Regions from separate parts of the Herbiconiux flava genome, predicted to be linked through region 3. Evidence: predicted binding sites of a transcription regulator. Region 3 holds the regulator's gene; each other region holds the start of a gene.
What was found. The regulator HrcA, encoded in region 3, represses chaperone genes, less so after heat shock. The targets are predictions, from matches to a motif close to TTNGCACTCGNNNNNNNCGAGTGCNAA.
Positions count from the first base shown of each region.

Region 1 (4,119 bases), 520 kb from region 3:
CGGTGATCGGCACCGGGACAATACGCCCGTGTTACAGGCGTGTAACACAGGACAATCGTTATCTCGCGGTGACCTGGGGAGCGCTCTCAGCGCCGCGCGGCCCGGGCCATGTCGACGATCAGCACCAGCACGGCGACCCAGACGACGGCGAAGCCCGCCCAGCGCTCCGGCGGCATGGGCTCGTGCAGCACGAAGACCCCGATGGCGAACTGCAGGATGGGCGCCACGAACTGGATGAAGCCCACGTAGGCCAGCGGCAGTCGCCGCGTCGCCGAGGCGAACATCAGCAACGGCACGGCGGTGGCGACGCCCGAGAGCAGCATCAGGCCCGTGTGCACCGGACTGACGGTGCCGAACACCAGGCCGCCCGGCAGCATCGAGACGACGATCAGCTGCACGGTCGCGAGCGGGGCGAGCCAGGCGGTCTCGAGGGACAGTCCGCTGACCGCGTCCACCCGGGGGCCGACGTGCTTCTTGACCAGACCGTAGGTGCCGAAGGAGGCCGCCAGCACGAGGGCGAGCCACGGCACCGTGCCGTGCCCGACGGCCAGCACGAGCACGGCGACGAGGCTGATCCCGATGGCGGCCCACTGGAGCATCCTGAGCTTCTCGCGCAGCACGAGCACGCTGAGCAGCACGGTGACGATCGGATTGATGAAGTAGCCGAGGGAGGTCTCGACGACCTGACCCGAGAGCGTGCCGAGGATGTAGGTCTGCCAGTTGATGTAGATCAGGAGGCCCGCCAGCGCCATCAGGAACAGCAGCCGGGGCTGCCGGGCGATAGCCAGGAAGGGCCGCCAGCCGCGCGTGACCGTGAGCAGCAGTGCGCAGAACACCAGCGAGAACAGGATGCGCCAGGCGACGATCTCGAACGCGCCGGCCGGCTGCATGAGGAGGAAGTAGAGGGGGAGGACGCCCCACAGCACGTAGGCCCCGACGGCGTAGAGCAGACCGGCGCGGAAGGTGAGCGCGGGGGCGGAACGGTCGGGCACCGCGTCAGCCTACCCCTGCGCCGCGACCCGCAGAGGCGGCTGCGGGCCCGGGAACGGCAGAACCCCGGATGGCCAGGCCACCCGGGGTTCTGCGTGAAGAAGGATGCGTCAGCGGACGACGACCGCGAGCACGTCGCGGGCCGAGAGCACGAGCAGGTCTTCTCCGCCGTACTTCACCTCGGTTCCGCCGTACTTGGAGTAGATGACCTTGTCGCCGACGGCGACGTCGAGCGGGATGCGGTTGCCGTTGTCGTCGATGCGGCCGGGGCCGACGGCGACGACTTCGCCCTCCTGGGGCTTCTCCTTGGCGGTGTCAGGGATGACGAGACCGGAAGCAGTGGTCTGCTCAGCTTCGACCTGCTTGATGACGATGCGATCCTCGAGCGGCTTGATGGAGACCGACACGGTTGACCTCTTCTTTCTCAGTTACAAAAACGTCTGGTTAGCACCCTCACTCCGAGAGTGCTAAATCGAGTTTAGAGGCTTCATTGGCACTCCCGCAACGCGAGTGCCAACAATCGGCCCACGCTTGGTAGCGTGGCCGGATGGACTCCGCCGAGCTGTCGCTGCTGCTGACCACGGAGGGGCTCCGGCTCGTCGACTCCCTTCCCGAGTACTCCGCGAAGGGCGCGGTGCAGCAGGTCGCCGCCCTGCGGAAGGCGGGCCACTCCCCCGAGCTCGTGGCCGCCGCGCTCACCCAGTCGCGCCTGCGGCAGAAGGCCAGGGCGAAGTTCGGCGGCTTCGCCGACCGGCTGCTCTACACCCAGGCCGGCCTCGAGCAGGCCACCCGGCTCAAGGTCGCCGCCCTGCACGCGGGCCGCTTCCGCGACGCCGGCGTGCGGCGGGTGGCCGACCTCGGCTGCGGCCTGGGGGCGGATGCGCTGGCCATCGCCGCCCTCGGCATCCCCGTGCTGGCCGTCGAACGCGACGAGGTCACCGCCGCGCTGGCCGCCTACAACCTCGCCGCCTTCCCCGACGTCGAGGTGGTGCACGCCGACGCGGAGAGCGTCTCGCTCGAGGGCGTCGACGCGGTCTACCTCGACCCCGCCCGGCGCACTGCGGGCACCGGCGAGACCTCGCGGCTCACCCGGCCCGACGACTACTCCCCCTCGGTCGGCTTCGCGTTCGGGCTGGGCGAGCGGATGCCCGTGGGCGTCAAGCTCGGACCGGGCTTCGATCGCGAGCAGATCCCGGGCTCCGCCGAGGCGCAGTGGGTCTCGGTCGACGGGCAGCTCGTCGAGATGGGGCTCTGGTTCGGGGCGCTCGCCCGTTCCGGAGTGCGGCGCTCGGCGCTCGTGGTGCGCGAGGGCGGATCGGCCGAGCTGACCGCTGCGGCCGACAGCGTGGACGCGGAGGTGCGGCCGCTCGGGGAGTTCGTCTACGAGCCCGACGGCTCGATCATCCGCGCCCGGCTGATCGGGGCACTGGCCGAACGCCTCGATGCCGGCATGCTCTCGGCCGGTATCGCGTATCTCACGGCCGACTCGGTGGTCGAGACGCCCTTCGCGTCGGCCTTCCGCGTGCGCGAGCGGCTGCCGGCGAGCGAGACGGCGCTCAAGCGGGCGCTGCGCGAGCGGCGGATCGGCACGCTCGAGATCAAGAAGCGCGGGGTCGACGTCGACCCGGCCGCGCTGCGCACCCGGCTGTCGCTGAAGGGCCCGGAGTCGGCGACCCTCATCCTCACCCGGGTCGACGGCGCGCACGAGGCGCTGCTCGTCGACCGGGTGGGCTGAGGGCTCGCCGCCTCGCTCGGCGGCTCGAGCGGCTCGAGCGGTTCGGCGGCTCGAGCGGTTCGGCGGCTCGAGCGGCCTAGTAGTAGGTGCCCGAGGTGCCCGCGATCGCGATGGCGAGCACCACGAACACGATGTAGAAGATCACGAGCAGCACGCCGAGACCCGTGAACACATAGCTCAGGATGAGGCCTGCCTTCGCGAGCCCCCGCCCCTGCTCGCCGGTGCGGTCGATCTGCTTCAAGGCGATGTGGCCGGTGACGATGCCGGCGATCGAGAACACGAACGCCAGGATGATCGTGATGATCGCGAGCGTGTTCATCGGCGGCGTCGCCGGAGCCTGGTAGCCGTAGTACGGCTGCTGCTGCTGGGGCGGGTAGCCGGGGGGCGGGGTCTGCTGGCCGTAGCCCTGCTGGGGCGCCTGGCCGTAGGCGGGCGGCTGGTTCTGGGCGTAGCCCTGCACGGGCGGCTGCGACTGCGGCGGCGGCGGGGCCGACTGGTAGCCGCCGACGGGCGGCTGAGGTGCCTGCGGGGCCTGGGGGTTCTGCGGGGCGGGCGGCACGGGAGGTGCGACGGGCGGGACGGGCGGTTCTCCGGCGGCCGGAGGGGTGGTGTCGCTCACGGAGGGACCCTTTCGTGTGGCGGCAAGGCCGGCGGCGCTGCCTGGATCGTTAACAGAGTAGGCGCAGGCAGCCGGGAGCCGCCTGCGCCCGACGACTCAGTAGGTGGTGACCGTGCCCTGGCTGGCCGCGACCGCGAAGATCACGATGAACAGCACGATGTAGAACACGATGGTGACGGCGCCGATGATGATGGCGGCCAGCGCGAGGCCGCGGCCCTTCTCACCGGTCTTCTTGATCTGGCTGAGCGCGATCGCGCCGAGCACGATGGCGATGACGTTGAACGACAGCAGCGAGATCACGAAGGCGACGATCGCGAGGACGTTCCACTTCTGCTCGGCGACGGGGCCGGCGGCGTAGGCGGGAGGGGTGGGGTTCGTCACGAGGGGCTCCAAGGTTGCCGATAGACAGGGACGGCACTATCGTGGCGTGGCCGTGAGAATCTGTCAATCTCGGTGTCGCGGGATGACGCGCGTTCAGCCCGCCGACGGCCGCTCGTCCACCTGGATCTCGGTGACCGGCAACGTGGAGTCCGCCCCGAAACCGAGGCCGCTCGGCCGGTGCCCCGCCGCGACGAGCTGGGCGCCGAGGGCGGCGATCATGGCGCCGTTGTCGGTGCAGAGCGACAGCGGTGGGATGCGCAGCTGCACGCCCTGGGCCGCCGCCCGTTCGGCGGCCGCCTCCCGCACGCGCGCATTGGCGACCACGCCGCCGCCGAGCAGCAGTCGCGGGATGCCGAGATCGGCGCAGGCCCGGAACGCCTTCGTCAGCAGCACG
Region 1 covers NZ_JACCBM010000001.1:1,538,929-1,543,047, reverse strand. The annotation lists gene rarD (EamA family transporter RarD) at 87-992, opposite strand; gene groES (co-chaperone GroES) at 1,101-1,397, opposite strand; gene BJ984_RS07470 (class I SAM-dependent methyltransferase) at 1,538-2,725, shown strand; gene BJ984_RS19055 (DUF4190 domain-containing protein) at 2,802-3,344, opposite strand; gene BJ984_RS07460 (DUF4190 domain-containing protein) at 3,441-3,725, opposite strand; gene tsaD (tRNA (adenosine(37)-N6)-threonylcarbamoyltransferase complex transferase subunit TsaD) at 3,819-4,119, opposite strand, start outside.
Region 1: a site for HrcA is predicted at 1,481-1,507, ahead of groES (co-chaperone GroES). Genes of this name have one in related genera too.

Region 2 (4,119 bases), 400 kb from region 3:
CGCCACGGGCGCAGGCCGCTGTGGTCGGCGAGCTGGCCGGCCGCCTCGACGGCCGCGGCCACCTGGGCGGGACTGGGGGCCGCATCCGTCACCTTCGACGACGAGCGGCGGGCGAGCATCGCCTCCTTCACACCGGGCACGGCTACACGACCTCGTCGAAGGTGAGCGAGACGGAGTTCATGCAGTAGCGGTCGCCCGTCGGCGTCTGCGGTGCGTCGTCGAAGAGGTGGCCGAGGTGCGAGCCGCAGCGGGCGCAGCGCACCTCGGTGCGCACCATGCCGAGCGTGCGGTCCTCGATCAGCTCGACGGCGTCCGAGCCGGCCGGGTCGTAGAAGCTCGGCCAGCCGCAGTGCGAGTCGAACTTGGTCTCGCTGCGGAAGAGCTCGGCCGAGCAGGCCTTGCAGCGGTAGACGCCCTCGCGCTGCTCGTCGAGCAGCTCGCCCGTCCACGGGCGCTCGGTGGCGGCCTGCCGCAGCACGGCGAACTCCTCGGCCGAGAGCTCCTCGCGCCACTCGTCGTCGGACTTGGAAACCTGGTAGCTCATGATGCTCCTGCTGTAACGGGATCGGGTGATCGGGGCCGCGAACGATCATCGCAGGAATGTCTGGGTGCCGCGCGGCTATCGGCGGGCGTTGAGCTACCCGCCAATATGATGTCGGGATCGGACAGGAGGGCAGGGCATGGAGCTCAGCGAGCGGGACATCCGCATCCTCGTCTTCGAACGCAGCTGGTGGCGCCACGCCGGCGCCAAGGAACAGGCGATCCGCAAGACGTTCGGCCTCTCCTCCGCCCGCTACTATCAACTTCTCGGTGCGCTGATCGACTCCCCGGCCGCTCTCGCACACGACCCGATGCTCATCAAGAGGCTTCAGCGGGTTCGGGAGGCGCGCCTCGCAGCGCGCTCGGCCCGGCTGCTGTCGCGCGACGACTAGGACCCTGCCGCTCCATGCCACGTTTCCCCGAGGACAGCTTCGACCGCCTGCCCGCCCCGTCCGGGCGCGTGGGCGCGCATCGCGGCCCCGTGCCGCGCGGTCGGGGATGGCGCGTGCTCGCCTGGGCGGCGCTCGCGACGGTGCTGCTCGTGGGTGCGGGCATCGGCTACCTCGCGATCATCGACAACAACAACCAGTTCACGGATGCGCTGGGGGGCGCCGGCTCGTCGGAGGCCGCCACCGAGGCGCCGACCCCGACCCCCACGGTCGCGCCGGTCACCGACGGCACCAAATCGGTCACCGTCCTGAACGGCACCGAGATCGCGGGACTCGCCACCCGGGTCGGCGACGCGGCGGTCGCGAGCGGCTGGAACGTCGGATCGCGCGCCAACGCCAGCACCACCGACTTCGCGACCACCACCGTGTACTACGCCGATGCGGCGAACGAAGGGGCCGCACTCGGCCTCGCCCAGTTGCTCGGCGGGGTGCCGACCGAGCTGAACGCCTCCTTCCCGGGCGCCGACCTCACCGTGGTGCTCGGCACCGACTACGCCGGGCCCGGGCTCACCGACGCGGCGGCGCCGGCGGAGGAGGCGCCGGCGGAAGAGGCCCCGGCCGAGGACGCTCCGGTCGAGTAGCGGCGGCGTCCGCCGGTCGTGCCGGCGGGCATCATGGACCCCCTCGCGGGGCCCCGTTGTTTCGCGCACGTTTCGACCGTGTTGAGTTGCTGTCACGATGTGTCGAATTCACCCGGATCGGCCGTCGTGCTCGCCGGACCAGTGATTAGTATCTGGAAATGGGCGTGGCAACCGTGTCACTTCTGCAGAAACACAGCACTTGGGAGTAACGATGGCGAACGGAACCGTGAAGTGGTTCAACGCTGAGAAGGGCTTCGGCTTCATCACGGTCGACGGGGGCGGACAGGACGTGTTCGTGCACTACTCGGCGATCGACATGAGCGGCTACAAGGTCCTCGAGGAGGGCCAGCAGGTCGTCTTCGAGGTCGGCACCGGATCGAAGGGTCCGCAGGCGGAATCGGTCCGTCTGGCCTGACGGGTTCGATCCAGCGAGACGCCCCGCCCTTCTGGGCCGGGGCGTTTCGCCATGCCCGGCGTCGTCACAGGTTCACTTGCACTCGCGCACCCCGAGTGCCAATATTGGTTTAGCACTCATGAAGTTCGAGTGCTAACCGCTGAATCTTTGATGACGTCCAGGGAGGACGAGAAACACACATGGCAAAGATCATTGCTTTCGATGAAGAGGCCCGCCGCGGCCTCGAGCGTGGCCTGAACACGCTCGCCGATGCCGTCAAGGTCACGCTCGGCCCGCGCGGTCGCAACGTCGTCCTCGAGAAGAAGTGGGGCGCCCCCACGATCACCAACGACGGCGTGTCCATCGCCAAGGAGATCGAGCTCGACGACCCCTACGAGAAGATCGGTGCCGAGCTCGTCAAGGAGGTCGCCAAGAAGACCGACGACGTCGCGGGTGACGGAACAACCACCGCGACCGTGCTCGCTCAGGCGCTCGTCAAGGAGGGCCTCCGCAACGTGGCCGCCGGCGCCGACCCCATCAGCCTCAAGAAGGGCATCGAGAAGGCCGTCGCGGCCGTCTCCGCCGAGCTGATCAAGAACGCCAAGGAGATCGAGACCAAGGAAGAGATCGCCGCCACCGCGTCGATCTCCGCCGCCGACCCCGAGATCGGCGCCATCATCGCCGAGGCCATCGACAAGGTCGGCAAGGAGGGTGTCGTCACCGTCGAGGAGTCGAACACCTTCGGCACCGAGCTCGAGCTGACCGAGGGCATGCGCTTCGATAAGGGCTACCTGTCGGCGTACTTCGTCACCGACCCCGAGCGTCAGGAAGCGGTCTTCGAAGACCCCTACATCCTGATCGTCAACTCGAAGGTCTCGAACATCAAGGACCTGCTGCCGATCGTCGACAAGGTCATCCAGACCGGCAAGCAGCTCCTCATCATCGCTGAGGACGTCGACGGCGAGGCCCTGGCCACGCTCGTCGTGAACAAGATCCGTGGCATCTTCAAGTCGGTCGCCGTCAAGGCTCCCGGCTTCGGCGACCGTCGCAAGGCGCAGCTGCAGGACATCGCGATCCTCACCGGCGGCCAGGTCATCTCCGAGGAGGTCGGCCTCAAGCTCGAGAACGTCTCCCTCGACCTGCTCGGCCAGGCCCGCAAGGTCGTCATCACGAAGGACGAGACCACCATCGTCGAGGGTGCCGGCGACGCCGACGCCATCGCCGGCCGCGTGGCTCAGATCCGTGCCGAGATCGAGAACACCGACAGCGACTACGACCGTGAGAAGCTCCAGGAGCGTCTCGCCAAGCTCGCCGGCGGTGTCGCGGTCATCAAGGCCGGTGCCGCCACCGAGGTCGAGCTGAAGGAGCGCAAGCACCGCATCGAAGACGCCGTGCGCAACGCCAAGGCCGCCGTCGAAGAGGGCATCGTCGCCGGTGGTGGCGTCGCCCTCATCCAGGCCGGCAAGACCGCGTTCGCGAACCTCGACCTCGTCGGTGACGAGGCCACCGGTGCGAACATCGTCAAGGTCGCCATCGAGGCGCCCCTGAAGCAGATCGCCTTCAACGCCGGCATGGAGCCGGGTGTCGTCGCCGCCAAGGTGCGCGAGCTCGACTACGGCTGGGGCCTGAACGCCGCGACCGGTGAGTACGTCGACCTCCTGGCCGCCGGCATCATCGACCCGGCCAAGGTCACCCGCTCGGCGCTGCAGAACGCCGCGTCGATCGCCGGCCTCTTCCTCACCACCGAGGTCGTCGTCGCCGAGAAGCCCGAGAAGAACCCGGCTCCGGCCGGCGACCCCACGGGCGGCATGGACTTCTAGTCCGCACGGGGTGCCGCGGCCCGCGCCGCGTCACCCCACCCGCGGCTCGCGCCGCACGCACCACTGCACCACTGCACTACCCCACAGGGCGGCTCCTCCGGGAGCCGCCCTTCTGCGTTCCCCGACGGTCCTTCGCCGCTCGGATCTCAGCCCGCGGGTGCACCCGGATGACGGAAGTTGCTTCTACCGACCCAGCCATGATCATCTCGGGTAATCGCGTGAGCGCGCGGCAGCCGGGTGTGCTGCCGCGCGCTTCGCGCTTGCCTACGGATGCGGTGGCTGGTTTAGGCGGCGGGTCGCCGGATGGTGCGTCGACGGGTCGTCGGAATAGGCTT
Region 2 covers NZ_JACCBM010000001.1:1,657,972-1,662,090, forward strand. The annotation lists gene BJ984_RS08055 (nitroreductase family protein) at 1-140, opposite strand, end outside; gene msrB (peptide-methionine (R)-S-oxide reductase MsrB) at 143-544, opposite strand; gene BJ984_RS08065 (DUF3263 domain-containing protein) at 681-932, shown strand; gene BJ984_RS08070 (LytR C-terminal domain-containing protein) at 947-1,570, shown strand; gene BJ984_RS08075 (cold-shock protein) at 1,782-1,985, shown strand; gene groL (chaperonin GroEL) at 2,165-3,784, shown strand.
Region 2: a site for HrcA is predicted at 2,095-2,121, ahead of groL (chaperonin GroEL). Genes of this name have one in related genera too.

Region 3 (4,119 bases):
CAGGAGGCCGTCGCCGAGATGCGCTTCGGCGCCGAGGTGCTCGACCGCTCGGGCTACGCACCGCGGCCGATCTCGACGGTGTTCTTCGGCGGCGGCACCCCGACGCTGCTGCCCGCCCACCAGCTCGCCGGCATGCTGCACGCTGCCCGCGACACCTGGGGCTTCGCCCCCGACGCCGAGATCACCACCGAGGCGAACCCCGACTCCGTCGACGCCGCGTATCTTCAGACGCTCGCCGATGCCGGCTTCACGCGGGTCAGCTTCGGCATGCAGTCGGCCGTGCCGAGCGTGCTGGCCACCCTCGAGCGCACGCACGACCCCGAGCGCATCCCCGACGTGGTGCGCTGGGCGAAGGAGGCGGGCCTGCAGGTCAGCCTCGACCTGATCTACGGCACCCCCGGCGAGACGCTCGACGACTGGCAGCGCTCGCTCGACGCCGTCGTCGCCGAGCGGCCCGACCACGTCTCGGCCTACGCGCTGATCGTCGAAGAGGGCACGAAGCTCGCCCGCCAGATCAAGAGCGGCGTGGTCGCCGCGCCCTCCGACGACCTGCAGGCCGACATGTACGAGCGGGCGGATGCGACCCTCGGCGACGCGGGCTACGACTGGTACGAGGTCAGCAACTTCTCGACCGGCCCCGGCACCCGCTCGCGGCACAATCTCGGCTACTGGGTCGGGCACGACTGGTGGGGCATCGGCCCTGGTTCGCACAGCTACGTGGGCGACACCCGCTGGTGGAACGTCAAGCACCCGGCCGCCTACGCGCAGCGCATCGCCGCCGGGGAGTCGCCCGCCGCCGGCCGCGAGAGCATCGACGACGACATCCGGGAGCTGGAGCGCATCCTGCTGCTCAGCCGGGTGCGGGGCGCGCTGCGCACCGACTCGCTCGCGCCCGAGGCGCGCCAGGAGGTCGCCGGGCTGATCGCCGACGGGCTCGTGGACGGCAGAACGGCCCTCCGGGGCGAGATCGCTCTCACCCTGAAGGGCCGTCTGCTGGCCGATGCCGTCGTGCGGCGCCTCACCTAGGCGCCGCCGGCGTCGGCGCTACTTGATGAACCGGAAGGTGAACGGGTAGCGGTAGGTGCCGCCGGCGTTGACCTTGACACCGGCGATGATCGCGAACACGACGCCGACGATCTGCACCGCCCAGGCGAGGAAGTAGAACAGGAAGCCGATCAGGATCACCGAGAGGATCGTGCCCAGGATGTAGAGGGCGACGACCGCGATCGCGACGGAGATCTGGAAGTTCAGCGACTCCTTGCCCTCCTGGTTGGTGAGCGGGCCGCGATCTTTGAAGATCAGCCAGATGATCAGCGGCGGCAGGAAGCCGAGGATGCCGCCGAGCTGGGCGAGGAACGCCCACTGCTTGTCGTCGGCCGGTGAGAGCGGCGCCTGCGGAGCGGCCTGCTGGTAGCCGGGCGGCTGCTGGTAGCCCGAGCCGGGCGGGGGAGCCTGGTACCCGGGAGGCGGTGCCTGGTAGCCGGGGGGAGGAGCCTGGTACCCGGGAGGGGGCGTGGGCTGACCCGAAGGCGGCGTCGGCTGGCCTGCGGCCGGATCGTTCGGCGTTGCGTTGGGGTCGGTCATTGTCTCGCGCCTTTCAGACGGATGGACGGGGTGGTACACGAGACAAGATAGCGGTAGCCCAGGGGCCGAGCAATGATTTTCGCTCACTGTGTCTCCCCGCGTCCCCAGCCGGTTGTCGGTCCCGGCGCGATATGATTGGCACTCCAGCCGTCTGAGTGCCAAAAGGGAGGTGGTCGACATGGTCTCCGAACGCAGCCTCGAAGTGCTCCGCGTGATCGTGCAGGACTACGTCGCCTCCCGCGAGCCCGTCGGTTCCAAGAGCATCGCCGAGCGACACTCCTTCGGCGTCTCGGCGGCCACCATCCGCAACGACATGGCCCTGCTCGAAGAGGAGGAGCTGATCACGGCTCCGCACACCTCGAGCGGCCGGGTGCCCACCGACAAGGGCTACCGCCTGTTCGTCGACCACCTCTCCGAGGTGCGACCCCTCACGCCGGCGCAGCGGCACGCCATCGAGGCCTTCCTCGACTCGAGCGTCGACGTCGACGACGTGCTCGCCCGCACCGTGCGCCTGCTCTCCCAGCTCACCCACCAGGTCGCCCTGGTGCAGTACCCGTCGCGCTCCCAGGCCCGGGTGCGTCACATCGAGGTCGTCGCCCTCGCCCCCCGCAAGCTCATGACGGTGATCATCACCGACGCCGGCCACGTCGAGCAGCGCATCGTAGACGTGCCGACCGACATCGACGACAGCCTCATCGGCGAGCTCCGCCAGCGCTTCAACGAGGCGGTCGGGGGCAGGGGCCTGGTCGAGGCGGCGGGTGCCCTCGACGGCGTGCCCGAGCGCTTCCCGGCCGAGCTGGCGGCCACCGCATCCGTCGTCGCGGCCACGCTGAAGGAGCAGGTCTCGGCGAACCGCCAGGAGAAGCTGCTGATCGCCGGCGCCGCCAACCTGGTGCGCACCGAAGGCGACTTCCACGGCAGCATCCTGCCCGTGCTCGAGGCGGTCGAGGAGCAGGTCGTGCTGCTGCGCCTGTTCAGCGAGCTCGAGGCCGACCAGCGCGGTCTCCTCGTCTCGATCGGCCGTGAGAACGAGTCGTTCGGCCTCGGCGAGACCTCCATCCTCGCGAGCGGCTACACCGGCATCGGCAGCGCCATCTCGCGCCTCGGCGTGCTCGGCCCGACCCGCATGGACTACTCCAGCAACATCTCCGCGGTGCGCGCTGTCGCGCGCTACCTCTCCCGAACCCTCGGCGAGACCGGCAGCGCGAGCTGACCGGCGACCCGACCCCCGACCCTCCACGACTTCCGGACGACAACGAAGGAGAAGCCCCTGGTGGCTGACCATTACGACGTGCTCGGCGTCTCGCGCGACGCGACTCCCGAAGAGATCAAGAAGGCCTACCGCCGGCTCGCCCGCGAGCTGCACCCCGACGTCAACCCGAGCCCCGAGGCCCAGGAGACGTTCAAGGCGGTCACCCATGCCTACGACGTGCTGAGCGACCCGGGTCAGCGACGCGACTACGACCGCGGCCCGCAGCAGGGCTTCGGCGGTGCGGGCGCCCAGGGCTTCGGCGGCTTCGGCGACATCTTCGAGACCTTCTTCGGCGGGCAGGGCGGCGGCAGCCGTGGCCCGAAGTCCCGTGCCGAGCGGGGTCAGGATGCGCTGCTGCGCGTCGAGGTCGACCTCGGCGAGGTCATCTTCGGCACCCATCGCGACCTCGAGGTCGACACCGCCGTGCTCTGCGAGACCTGCAACGGCTCGTGCTGCGCCCCGGGCACCGCTCCTGTCACCTGCGACATCTGCCACGGCTCCGGCTCGATCCAGCGCACGGTGCGCTCGCTCCTCGGCAACGTCGTGACGAGTGCCCCCTGCGGCACCTGCCGCGGCTACGGCACGATCATCCCGAACCCGTGCCCCACCTGCCAGGGCCAGGGCCGCGTGCGCGCGCGCCGCACCCTCCCCGTCGACATCCCCGCGGGCGTCGACACCGGTCTGCGGCTCCAGCTGCCCGGTCAGGGCGAGGTCGGCCCCGCCGGCGGTCCCCAGGGCGACGTCTACCTCGAGATGAAGGTGCGCCACCACGACGTCTTCTCCCGCAACGACGACGACCTGCTCTGCACCCTCGAGGTGCAGATGTGGGATGCGGTGCTCGGCACGACCACCACCATCAAGGCCCTCGACGGCGACATCGAGATCGAGCTGAAGCCCGGCACGCAGAGCGCGGAGGTGCTGACGGTCAAGGGCCGCGGCGTCACGCATCTGCGCGGCAACGGGCGCGGCGACCTCCGGGTGGGCATCCAGGTGGTCACCCCCACGAAGCTCGACCACAAGCAGAAGGAGCTGATGAAGCAGCTCGCCTCCGCCCACAAGTACCCGGCGCCCTCGCTCGGCCAGTTCCAGCAGGGGCTGTTCGCGAAGCTCCGCGACCGCTTCCTGAACGTCTGAGCCGCCCGTGAGCTCCCTCTTCCTGCTCGACGAGCTGTCGGTGGTGCCGCACCAGCTCGGCGACGTCGTGACCCTCGGGGGCGACGAGGCCAAGCACGCGGCGACGGTGAACCGGATGCGCGTGGGCGAGCACACGGCGATCGGCGACG
Region 3 covers NZ_JACCBM010000001.1:2,058,710-2,062,828, forward strand. The annotation lists gene hemW (radical SAM family heme chaperone HemW) at 1-1,026, shown strand, start outside; gene BJ984_RS09975 (DUF4870 domain-containing protein) at 1,045-1,584, opposite strand; gene hrcA (heat-inducible transcriptional repressor HrcA) at 1,763-2,797, shown strand; gene dnaJ (molecular chaperone DnaJ) at 2,858-3,970, shown strand; gene BJ984_RS09990 (16S rRNA (uracil(1498)-N(3))-methyltransferase) at 3,978-4,119, shown strand, end outside.